4 regions of the Glaciecola sp. MF2-115 genome follow, and region 1 is predicted to be linked to each of the others. Evidence: predicted binding sites of a transcription regulator. Region 1 holds the regulator's gene; each other region holds the start of a gene.
The links. The regulator FNR, encoded in region 1, switches genes on or off when oxygen is low (the NO sensors DNR and NnrR bind a similar motif). The targets are predictions, from matches to a motif close to TTGATCTAGATCAA.
Positions count from the first base shown of each region.

Region 2: a site for FNR is predicted at 1,757-1,770, ahead of ACKLNX_RS04755 (nitrate reductase subunit alpha). Genes of this name have one in related genera too.
Region 3: a site for FNR is predicted at 1,304-1,317, ahead of ACKLNX_RS17515 (MBL fold metallo-hydrolase RNA specificity domain-containing protein). Genes of this name have one in related genera too.
Region 4: a site for FNR is predicted at 1,552-1,565, ahead of ACKLNX_RS12605 (FeoA family protein). Genes of this name have one in related genera too.

Region 1 is NZ_JBLBVM010000056.1:17,212-20,411, reverse strand. Features, by position in the region: gene uspE (universal stress protein UspE) at 252-1,154, opposite strand; gene fnr (fumarate/nitrate reduction transcriptional regulator Fnr) at 1,340-2,080, opposite strand; gene ACKLNX_RS15275 (sulfite exporter TauE/SafE family protein) at 2,123-2,776, opposite strand; gene ccoS (cbb3-type cytochrome oxidase assembly protein CcoS) at 2,776-2,979, opposite strand; gene ACKLNX_RS15265 (heavy metal translocating P-type ATPase) at 3,006-3,200, opposite strand, start outside.
Region 2 is NZ_JBLBVM010000042.1:43,360-46,559, forward strand. Features, by position in the region: gene ACKLNX_RS04750 (histidine kinase) at 1-1,678, opposite strand, end outside; gene ACKLNX_RS04755 (nitrate reductase subunit alpha) at 1,964-3,200, shown strand, end outside.
Region 3 is NZ_JBLBVM010000056.1:525,021-528,220, reverse strand. Features, by position in the region: gene ACKLNX_RS17525 (TetR family transcriptional regulator) at 79-693, shown strand; gene ACKLNX_RS17520 (c-type cytochrome) at 762-1,229, opposite strand; gene ACKLNX_RS17515 (MBL fold metallo-hydrolase RNA specificity domain-containing protein) at 1,491-2,894, shown strand; gene ACKLNX_RS17510 (6-phosphofructokinase) at 2,951-3,200, opposite strand, start outside.
Region 4 is NZ_JBLBVM010000054.1:136,338-139,537, reverse strand. Features, by position in the region: gene ACKLNX_RS12615 (cation:proton antiporter) at 1-675, shown strand, start outside; gene ACKLNX_RS12610 (cupin domain-containing protein) at 677-1,369, opposite strand; gene ACKLNX_RS12605 (FeoA family protein) at 1,739-1,969, shown strand; gene feoB (ferrous iron transporter B) at 1,971-3,200, shown strand, end outside.

The sequences.
Region 1 (3,200 bases):
CCTACAAGCGAAATATTGATACAGATGCAAAGTAGGGTGCTTTCCAATGCCGTGTATATTAAAGCTTGTTAACGAGGTAAGCAATTAACAAAACGTCGGCACAAGAAAACCTTATGAGAGCAATTGTAAATACTGAACTGTGTAAAATACATAGCTTAAGCTGAGCTAAGCAGTGAGCTAGTCAAAACAATGAGCTAATCAAAGCATTAAGTAACTCGATACAGTGAACCACTCAAAACAAGTCGATGAACTTAATCAGGTTTTACAACTAAGGTGTCACACTCAACGGCATCTATAATCAGTTCAGCTGTATTGCCTAATAACGCTGCAGATAAACCTTGTCGACCAACCGAACCAATAACAAGCAGTGTTGCTTTGTTTTTCTTACATATTTCTGGAATGATATCTTCAGGTAAGCCTTCTAATACATGAATATTGGCTTCTTCAAGTTGGTATTTTTGACCTAGTTCTTGCACCTTTTTAATATGTCTTTCTTCAACTGACTTGTTATACACTTCGGGTGAAAAGTTAGGAACTTCGACAGCAATATGTAATGGGGCTCCCGCATAAGAGTTGGCAAAATGCACTTCTGCATTGAGTAAGTCTGACAAAGCATGAGCATTCTCAGCAACTTTATCGCTCAATGATACATGTGTGTCATCTCTTGCAGAAACTCCTAGAGAGGCGACGATGGTGGCTTCCTCTGGCCAATCATGTGATTTAACTAGTAAGACGCTGACTGGGGACTTTCTAAGTATATGCCAATCGTTTGGTGTAAAAATACTGGAGGAGAGTAAACCATGCTTCTTTGTGCTTTTTATAATTAGGTCACAAGCTAATTCATTACAGGTGTTGACAACTGAATCGTGTAACTTCTTCTCCCAAGTCACTAAGATTTCTACCTTACTCTCGCACTTGAATTGTTTAACCAAAGCTTCTAGTTTTAATTTGGCTTGTTCCATCATTGCTTGTTTCATGTTGAAGCGTTCATCACTTGTTAAAACAGCCGCCATATCGTATGACTTATCATAAATACAGCTAAGGGCGACAATTTGCGCCCCTGTTTTATCAGCAATGCTTAAAGCACGCTGAAGTGATGTTTGTACTTCTGATTTAGGATCTACAACGGCCAGAATTTTCTTACAAGTAAACATATTGCTCTCCAAAACTTATCATTCTATTTTTATAGTTTGGATCTATTTTAGATAATATGCCAGTAAGATCATTGCCTTAGATCAAATGACTGTGGAATAAAAGGCTAAGTCCGCTTTCGTTTAACAGTGCTGCATGTTTAACATACTCAGCCTTTGAAGCACAGAGCGTTTAAAATACTAAGATTTTAAACGCAGACGCGTGAGAAATTTATTTCCATATCGGGTAATCGCTGATTGATAGCATCAAAATCAATAATCGAAATCAATTTACCATCTACTTTAATCAAAGACTCTTTTTGAAAGCGCGTTAACAATCGACTTATCGTTTCAACGGTAAGACCCAGGTAGTTTCCAATCTCATTGCGTGTCATAGATAAATTAAATTGCTTGGCCGAAAAGCCTCTCTCTTCGAACCTTTGAGATAGGTCACTGAGAAAATATAATAAGCGTTCTTCAGCATTGCGCTTACTAAGCAACATCATTAGATCGTGATCATGCTTTATTTCGGCACTCATGAATCGCATTATTTGTTGTCTTAGTTTAGGAAGTTTCACCGACATTTCATCGAGAGTATCGTAGGGAAGCTCACATACCATCGCAGTTTCAAGTGCTTGTGTATAGCTACTGTGCTTATTATCATTTAGCGCATCAAACCCAATGATGTCGCCGGGGAAGTGAAAGCCAATGATCTGTTCAACACCATCTTTATCACTGACATATGATTTAAAAGAGCCAGATCTTACAGCATATAAAGAATGGAACTGATCACCGTATTTGACTAACTTATCATTCTTGTGGAGTGGTTTCTTGCGCTCGATAATGTCATCTAATGATTCTAGTTCGCTTTTGTTTAAACTAACGGGTAAACATAAGTGACTGAAGCTACAACTTTGACAGTGAATCGACAGTTCTGGACCTTTGGCCATGACTTACTCTTTTTGATTATTTTCAAAGTAATTATGACCTATTTAAAGCTTTAAGGTCAAGATAAGTGCAAAGCAAAGCAGAAATAGTGAAATGATTTTTCGTGTCACTCTATGCTGAAAAATGGGCACTAAAAAACCAGCTCCAATACTCGTCGCTATTAGTGTGGGTAATGTACCTAAACCAAAAGAAAACATGATCAATGCGCCTTGAAAAACAGATTCACTCGCCAAGGACCAGGTAAGTACAGAGTAAACTAGCCCACAGGGAAGCCAGCCCCAGATTGCACCGTAAGCTACTGTATAAATTGGGTTTTTAAATGGAATTAGTTTTTTTGATATGGGTGAAATTCGTTTCCAAACTTTAGCACCTAATGCCTCTAATGCAGATAAACCTTTGTACCAATCACCGATATACAAAGCGAGTAAAACTAAGAATACAATGCTGATAATTTGCAGAATCGGTATTGAAGTTTGAATATTGACGCTGGCAATACCACCGATGAAACCGGTTAAAGCGCCAGCCAAAGTGTAACTGAGTATACGACCAAGGTTGTATGAAAGAATATAGGGAAGTTGAGATTGTCCTTTTGGGATAGCAAAGGAAAACGCACTAGCAATTCCTCCGCACATACCAATACAGTGCACGCCGCCAGCAATACCAATAAGAAATGCACCTAGGAAATTGATTTCTAGCATTATTTTATATCTTCGGAATTTTTAGCTGATCCCTTTGACTCTTGTTTGTCTTTCTTCTTTTCTAAATCGTCATCAAACAATATGCTAAAACCTTGACGATCTAAATCCTCAAATTGATTAGACCTTACAGCCCAGAAAAATACGATGACAGCAATACCCACGAGAATGATGGCGAGGGGGATCAATACGTAAATAATACTCATAAAAATCTGTCCAATGTAATCTTAATCTAATTCTTAAGCAGACGCGTCGAATTGTAAACGACAATAATGGAGCTAATTGACATGCCAAGCGCTGCCATCCATGGAGTTAAAAAGCCAGCCATCGCTAAAGGTAATACTAATACATTGTATCCAATTGCCCATGCCATATTCTGCTTAATTTTTCTTCTGACTCTTTTGGCCATTGATAAAATGAATACAAG
Region 2 (3,200 bases), on a different contig from region 1:
CCACGCCGTTATCTCGCACCGACAAAGTCACTTCCGAGAGATTATTGCTTTCTATCGCGATAACAATTTTAGATCCTTGGGAATGATAAAACGCATTCTGTGTTGCTTCTCGAGCAATTTGCAATAAGTGAATTTCTTCTTGCGGCGTAAACGGAATGTTGCTGACCTGATAATCTAATTCAAACTCTATCGTTTCAGAGCGAGTTTTTAATTGTTCAATGGTTTGCTCAAGTGCTGCTTTAATACCTTGACCATCAAGTTTAAGCCTAAAGGTGGTCAGTAGCTCTCTAAGCTCGCTATATGCCGCGGCTAAGCCACCTTTTAATTCATCAACCACTTCTTCAATTTGTGCTTGTGCATTCTCTTTTTTCTGCAGCTTTTGCAGCATAGCTACCTGCATTTTCAAATACGATAAGGCTTGCGCAAGAGAATCATGTAATTCCCGGGCTATAACAGTTCTCTCGTTCATCAACGCCATACGACGGCTCTGTTCGAGTTGATGCTTCATACTTAAACCTGATGATATTTGTTCAGCCACAGCCTCAAATAATTGATGTTGCCAATCTTCTAAGGGTTTTCCTTGAGGTGGGTTGACACTAAAAACGCCATAATTTTCGCCATTATGGGTAAGTTGGTAGCGTAAATTGTTGCCAACATTTGGAAAAATTTCGTTGTGTTCAGTGCAATCGCCACACTGATGCTGAATACACTTTTCTGGTAAGTCCTTGCTAGCGCTAACAAGGTGTTCATAAGGACCATCACCCTGCACTGTCATTATACAGAGATCCAGATCTTCAATACCTGTCACGGTAGCGAGTTGTTCTAATACAGGCTGATAGTCTATTTTTGCAGGGTCTGAATTATTGAGTTTATTAGATATTTTATAGAGTAAATCTAAAGATTGATTGGAGCGCTGTAATCTTTGTGTTTTACGCTGCACTTGCCCCTCTAACTGACTTTGCGAACGATAAATAGAATCACTCATTTTATTAAATGTTTTAGCTAGAACTGCAAGTTCATCTTTACCACTATCATCAGCTCGCATCGTAAAGTCGCCACGGCTAATTTGATTAGCCACCATTATTAAACGAGACAGAGGGCGCTCAATGTGTCGATTTACGATAAGCATCGCAAAACCAATTAACATTAAGGTAGAAAATAATGCCACGCTTTGTATTAGTCGAATTGTTGCGATATTTGCTTCTGCATGCTTTTGATAACTTAACACTAGCTCGTTTAAGGTTGTAACAAAGGCTTCAATTTGTCGATTTAACTCAACTTGTTCGTTTGGGTTTAAATTTGAGTTTGATGTTATCAAGGGCTTAATTTTAGTTTGCCATTGCGCGTTTATGATTTTAAGCAGTTCATCAGATTCTTCACCTGCCATTAATGCCTGTTTGTTAATCAGTACACCTGTCGTTAAATCATTTTCAAACTTTTCAATCATTTCCTGCAAGCGGGCAATATCTTCGTTAGATTTGCTTTCTGTTTGGGCATAGCTTGCCATTCGAAAACTTTGCATACGCAAAGAACCCGCAGTGTTGATGGACGCCGCATCATTTTGTGCACCATCACTGATAAATACAGAACTGAACATACTCGCAATTGCCATAAAACTCACAAGGAACATGAGGCCTGCAATTTTGAACACGGTAGAATGAAAGAAATTCTTTATCATTTATTACCCATCGTTGTTTATTCCCGAATCTAAAGTGATACCTACAAAGAATAACAAGCTTATTTTAAAATCACCTTTTTGATTCTCATCAGTCTATACCCCTTTAAACCAAAGGAAAAGTCATAAAACCCAGTCTACCTCTTTGGTGGTACTCCGTGTTGAGAGCACCATTTTGACCCTCTTGTTTACCACATAAATATCGACTTTAATCCAGCTATAGCTTGAATTTGCGGCAATTTACCACCCGGGAAAATTGCTGTAATCATATTAACCAAGGAGTCTGGCGTGAGTCACTTTTTAGACAGATTGCAGTTTTTTAAACGCAAAGAAGAATCGTTTTCTGATGGTCATGGCGTAACAACTGAAGAAAACCGAGATTGGGAAGATGGTTATCGCCGTCGCTGGCAGCACGATAAAGTTGTGCGCTCAACTCATGGTGTTAACTGTACTGGATCTTGCAGTTGGAAGATCTATGTGAAGGATGGTTTAGTTACGTGGGAAACTCAGCAGACTGATTACCCTCGCACACGTCCAGACTTGCCTAATCATGAGCCTCGTGGCTGTCCTCGTGGCGCTAGCTACTCGTGGTATATTTATAGCGCGAACCGTTTAAAGCATCCTAAAATTCGTAAGCGCTTAGTCAAACTATGGCGTGCTGCAAAACTTGAACACAAAGACCCCGTTAAAGCATGGGGCTCTATTGTAGAAGATCCAGCCAAAGCAAAAGAATATAAACAACAACGCGGTTTAGGCGGATTTGTTCGTGCTAACTGGAAAGAAGTAAACGAAATCATTGCTGCTTCAAACGTTTATACAACAAAAACTTATGGACCAGATCGTATCGCAGGCTTTTCTCCTATTCCTGCAATGTCCATGGTGTCATATGCAGCAGGCGCGCGTTACTTATCACTCATTGGCGGTAACTGTTTAAGTTTCTACGACTGGTATTGCGATCTTCCACCCGCTTCGCCACAAGTTTGGGGTGAGCAAACTGATGTCCCGGAATCAGCTGATTGGTATAACTCAAACTACATAATTTGCTGGGGCTCTAACGTTCCGCAAACAAGAACACCAGATGCGCATTTCCTAACAGAAGTACGCTATAAAGGCACAAAAGTAATCGGTATCACACCAGATTACTCTGAAGTAGCTAAATTGACAGATCAATGGCTAGCACCGAAACAAGGTACTGATGCTGCTCTCGCAATGGCCTTCGGACATGTTATTTTAAAAGAGTTCCATCTAGAAAACCCTTCTGAGTATTTCACAGACTATGTGAAACGTTACACTGACTTCCCGGTATTGGTAATGTTAGACAAAGCAGAAGATGGCAGCCTATACCAAGGTCGTTTCTTACGCGCTTCAGACTTACAACAAAATCTTGGCCAAGAAAACAATCCCGAATGGAAAACCATTTCCATCAATGACGTGGATGGTGAGTTAGTTTCGCCAACGGGTTCTGTTGGTTACCGCTGGGGTGAAAAAGGCAAGTGGAACATTACGCAAACCGATGGTAAATCGG
Region 3 (3,200 bases), 510 kb from region 1:
GAACTTTTTTGAGCGGAATGACAAAAAAAGTATAATTACAAAGTGACTCAAACAGAAGCCTCGGAGCAATACGTAGTAATGAGAAAAACCAAAGAAGATGCGGACATTACGAAACAATCAATCTTGGACGCTGCCGTTGTCGTTTTCAGTGAGGACGGTGTTGCAAAAAGCTCTTTAGAAAAAATTGCAAAAAAAGCTAATGTGACGAGAGGTGCTGTCTATTGGCACTTTGCGAGTAAACAGGAAATTTTCGAAGCACTTCACGAGCAATTGCATACTCCCTTTATTCAAGTGATCACAGATGGTGTTGAAGCCGTTAGCGCGAATGCAATTACTCAGTTAAAGAAGGTCTGCACTGAAGTTCTTATCGATTTAGAAAAAGACGAAAAAAAGAAAGAAATAGCAACCTTGTTTTTGTTGCGCTGCGACTACTCGGGTGAATTTGCTCAAAGTAAAGAAAGATTTAATGAAAGAAAAAAGCTTAAATTAATTGCTTTATCGAAGTACTTCGATAAAGCAATTGAGCAGGGTGTCCTTCCCAAAAATACAGATTCAATGCTTTTGGCGATTGGCATAAGTGCTTATTTGCGTGGTATAGCGATTGAATACCTCGAGGATCCCGACACATTTTCAATGCAAGATAATGCAGCGAAATTAATCAGTATGTATTTAGGGAAGTTACAAACTGCTTAGTATGCAACTCCCATCTACCTATAAAACTGCACGTTAAAAGCGTCGAATAAACTGACTCACAAGCTAATTTAATTAAGGTTGTAATATTGCTGATATTGAGTGTAACGCATAGGCTTAACCTTATACTTCGGCTGTAAATACGTGACGATATCAATCAGTTCATTCACGGTCATAACATCATTGTAAATCGGCATTGCAGAAGTGCCGTCTGGGTTCTTTATATTATCGATTCCGATAGCCTGCCCAGCTATTTTATGTGAGGGATTGATGACTGAAGTTACCAGTTGCCCGTAAGTTTTTACAATCGACGAAGTCACGCCGAGTTGAATAGGTCTTTCAAACTCTTTCTTGACCGATTCGTCTTCAAAACCTTCAACGCTATGGCAAGCAACACATTTGTGTTTCTTAAACGCTAATTCACCTTTTACCGCATCACCCTTCGGTAAACTAAATCCCTTTGGAGAATCTGCACCCTGACTGCATGCAAAAAGCAGCGAGCTGCTGATTAGAATTGCTAGTAATAATTTAATGTTCATTTTGATTCCTTTAACTTGGTGTAAATGATTAAAAATGACGCACTTTCATCTTGACACTTTGAGCAAAACTTTAATTGACGCTGATCAATCATTAACCAGATTAGCTTTGAGCTGAATATGCATTTAGCACTACATCTCGCTCAACTAAATGCATTTGCGGCTAAATACGCTCAAACATCAAACATTGATACTAATCAAGTTTTACAAAAGGCAAAGGGGCTAAGCTGACGATTAATTAGTCAATTTAATTGGGAGCAAGTTATGGCAACGATTACTTTTCACGGCGGGGCACAAGAGGTAACAGGCTCTTGTCATCTCGTTGAATCAAAGCACTTAGGCCGCTTCCTTCTTGATTGCGGAATGCATCAAGGTGGCAGTTCAGTTAAGAGAGTCCAAGACGAGTACTTTGAATTTAACCCAAAGACTATAAAAGCTGTTTTTCTATCGCACGCTCATTTAGATCACAGTGGTATGTTGCCAAGATTAGTTAATCAGGGTTTTGAAGGTGTCATTTATTGCTCTGAAGCAACGGCAGGCTTGCTCGACATTATGCTGAAAGATTCCGCGAGCTTATACCACAGTGATTTGGCCAGAGAGAATATACGCCGAGCGAGAAAGGGAAAAGAAGCCCTTGAACCCCAATACACGGAAGAAGATGTAGAGGAAGCACTCAAACTGTGTAAGGGGAAACCATACAACCAGCGAATTGAGATAATGAATGGTTTGGAGCTCAGGTTTCAAGACGCAGGGCACATCCTCGGTTCAGCCATCGTAGAACTGTTCATTGAAGAAAATGGAGAGCAAAAGAAACTGGTGTTTTCCGGAGATTTAGGTAATAAGAATGCTGTCTTAATGAAGGACCCAAGTGTTATTAAAGAAGCCGACGTCGTGCTAATGGAGGGGACTTATGGTGATCGAAATCACAAGGATATTGAAAATACTCTGGCTGAATTGAAAACAATCCTTATAGATACACATGCGCGCGGTGGAAATATCATGATCCCCGCCTTTGCAGTGGGAAGAACTCAAGAGATCCTGTTTTACTTGGGGATGCTGCATAGTCAAGGATTACTAGATGATTGGCAAGTAGCACTTGATAGCCCTATGGCAATTGAGGTTACACGAGTTTATGACAGGTGGTTTCGCTCCTTGGATCAACAGGAAATACAAGAATCGACACCCAAAGCACATTCTATCTTGAAAGACTTTATACCCAACCTCTTTTTGGCTGTGAGTGTCGATGAGTCGATTGCGATAAACCGAATACAAAAAGGTGCAATTATTATTGCAGGAAGTGGGATGTGCACTGGTGGACGCATTCGCCATCATTTTAAGCAACGCATATGGGATACGCGAAATACGATTATATTTTGCGGGTATCAAGCTAATGGCACTCTCGGTAGGCTCTTAGTTGATGGTAAGACTCATATTAAAATGTTTAATGATGACTTTGCCGTTAAAGCAAAAATAGAGACGCTAGGTGGCTTTTCGGCTCATGCGGGGCAAGATGAGTTACTTGATTGGATTCGCGGTTTTGAGACCAATCCTTGCGTTGTACTAGTGCATGGAGAGCCGAAAGCTTTAGATGTTCTTAGAGCCAAACTATGGAGCGAGCAAAACATCAGGGCAAAAGTACCACGCATTGGTGAATCGATGGTGTTTTGATTTTAAAAAACCGATTGCGATGCTAAAACAGTCCTTCTTTAACACTTATCATAGCGCTAGAAAGACTGTGATGGTAAAACAATATCTGGGTCGCCAAAACTGATGCCTAAGGAAAGTGCGTTTCTCAAGGTCATATTGTCTAGCGGTATAGAACGCGCTTTGTTTGCTGCTTGATCAAGTGGAATGTCAGTCGTTTGATTGTTCCTCATTACGACCACTCGACCAAAGCGTTTCTCAGCGACAAGGCTTGCAGCTGCGCAGCCCACGTTACTGGCGAATATTCTATCAAAGGCAGTAGGGGAGCCG
Region 4 (3,200 bases), on a different contig from region 1:
CAAAGTCTAACAAGTGCAAAAGTGGCTGAACTCTTAGGTATTCGAGCGCCGGCACCTACAGGATATTTGATCTTTGGAGGAGCCCAATTTAGTCGCATGTTTGCAAAAGAACTCATGACTCACAACGTTCCTGTATGTTTGGCCGACACTAACTATGAAACTATAAAATTAGCAAGAATGGACGGTGTTCCCACTTACTTTGGGAATCCGATGTCTGAACATGCTGAGCGAAACTTGGATTTAACCGGTCTTGGTAAAGTTTTAGTGATGTCACCTTATCGTCAATTGAACCCACTTGTTACATATCACTTTGAGCATGAAATGGGTAAAGGTTCAGTTTTAGGCTTGAGTAATGGTGAGTTGCAGAAGCGTCCGAGCCATCAGGTATCTGAATCTTATTCCAAAAAGTTGGGCCTGTTTGCGGAAAATATTTCCTATGGGAAGTTAGCTGGGTTTACATCGAAAGGTGCAAGTATCAAAACCACAAAGCTGTCTGAAAACTTCAGTTATGACGATTATAAGGAAGAATATAAAGATAGATGCTTACCATTGTGTGCGATCAATGCGGAAGGGAAGCTAAAGTTATTTACAACGTCTAGCGATATGAAACCAAAAGCTGGATGGCAAATTGTGAGTTTGATAACAAGTGAGAAGGCATCAAATACAGAGGCTTAGATTAAGCCTCTTGAAGCCTTTCGATTTGTTGCGCAACGTTTAGCAAGTTGCCTGTTTTCACCCAAATTTTTGCGCCAAGCCCGCCGGTACTGAGCTTCAAAAACTCTCCGGCGGGAACGCGTAACCAGTCAAATTGCTGAAGTTTTACCTTATCGTGCTCAACTGTACCTTCCATCACTAAAACTTCATTACCATCGCAAGCTTCGCTACTCCACCGAGTATTTGGCTGCAAGTTCACTAGTTTTACCTGTTCATATTGGTCGCTAAACAAAAGACGCTCAAGCACTGTGTTCTCTTCATTCTTAAAAGCGATTTCCGCTTCGTCCATTATGACGTTTACATGCTGGCGATCTTCTGGCTGAAATTGCCATAGCTTTACGAATATCACGCAACCCTCTTTTGAGCCAGGCTGATGCTTTGACTGAGGAGGGTTTCGAACGTATGAGCCAGCTGGATAATCCCCATTTTCATCTTGAAAAACACCTTCGAGCACGATGAACTCCTCACCACCACCGTGAGTATGGGGGGAGAAATGACTGTTTGGTGCATACTTTACAATGCTGGTGGCACGGGCAAGCTCATCACCCACTCGGTCGAGGGGTTTTCTATGAACACCTGCCATCGGTGATGGAATCCATTCCTCCTTGCTGGTATGCACTAAAGCTACTTCTTGGAAATTCGCGTTGATTTTCATTATTAGTCCGTTGTTTACCGTATAGAATCACACATTATTGCGATTGCTGAATTGCGATTGCTGAATGGCGATTGCTGAACTAGATATAGCCAATACAATATCGCAAAGTGCTGTGAGTGTGCTTTGTATATATCCTAAATAGTCAAATGGTTCACATGAAAATCGCGTAAATGTCCTAAGGTTTGCGCTATATCAAGTATTGGCCTGCTTATTGTGATTAATTACTCAATGGCTCTTGATACTAATTAGAATAAGAATTATTCTTATTTAACTAATTTTAATGACACTGATTACCTCACGGCAACCGCATTGGATCGCCGTTTTCCACACACTATGAAGGTGTAAATCAGTAATTATGAAGAGAGCACTATGACTGTCTGGGATATTCCTTCAAAAAAATCGGCTTCGATAACAGATCTTTGTATTTCGATGCAGTCTGATGTTGCAATTAGATTGCAGGAAATGGGTTTTGAAGAAGGGCAGTTAATTACCTGCATCAAACGAACCGCATTTAACGGCCCGACTATCATTCAACTGGGTGATTGCGTCTATTCATTGGAACAAAGTATAGCTAATCATGTAAACGTTAACGCGATATAAAATGCAAAAAATTCTTCTTGTTGGTAAGCCCAATTCGGGCAAAAGTCTGCTGTTCAATCAATTAACAGGATTAAGGCAGAAAGTCGCTAATTTCCCCGGTGTAACCGTAGAGCTGAAAAGCGGCGTATTCAATGCTTTTTCGCATAATGCCAGCCCTAAAACGGGTGAAGCATATGATGGGAAAGCAGAGCAGAAATTCGAACTTATTGATTACCCTGGCACATATTCTCTAAAGTCTTTATCGAAGGATGAGTCAATTGCGATTGAACAGCTGTTGGCCGCAATGTCCGATGAAGAAACCAGCGTCATTTTATGTAACCTCGATGCTACCCGCATGGAACGTTCACTTGTCTTTGCGTTGCAGGTGCAAGAAATTGCTAAACAGTATGATAAAACGGTCGTTTTCACATTGAACATGATTGATGAGTTGCTGCGCTTTAATCATTCGATTGATACCATTGAATTGAGCAAAAAGTTGGGAAGCCCAGTCTTTGCTGTGTCTGCCAAGACGCTAATTGGCATCAACGAATTACAAAAGGGATTGAGTGAAATAGCGGTATCCCCGGAAAAATTTCGAGTGAAAGCAACGGAGATCAATCAACAAGCTAGTGGGGTGGCGGCCAAAATTCTCGCGAAAGAGTTTGCGATACAAGCCGACATTGTGCTTAAAAGACAAAATAAGATAGACAGCCTTTTACTAAATTCCGTGTTTGGTGGAATAGCCTTTTTGCTAATTATGTTCTTCTTGTTCCAAGCCATATTCACGTGGGCCACTCCTCTCATGGATGCTACAGAGAGCGGAATAGGCATTTTGGCGAATCTCGTTTCTGGTTTTGTCGGTGAAGGCTTGTTAAATGATTTCATCCGCGATGCGATATTTGGTGGTTTAGGCTCATTCCTTGTTTTCGTGCCACAAATAATGGTCTTAACACTCATCATTGGTTTGCTAGAGGATAGTGGTTACTTAGCTAGAGCAGCGCTGATTTGTCATAAGCCTCTAAGTTTCTTTGGATTGTCTGGCCGCAGTTTTATTCCTTATTTATCGGGCCACGCCTGCGCAATACCTGCAATACTAGCGGCGCGAACAATAGAATCGCCGCGTAAACGCTTTGTGACCATGCTCACTGTCCCATTGATGTCCTGTTCCGCAAGACTACCGGTTTATGCGCTTCTCATCGCTGTATTGGTGCCTGATGTAAGTTATTTGGGAGGCTGGGTTAACCTGCAAGGT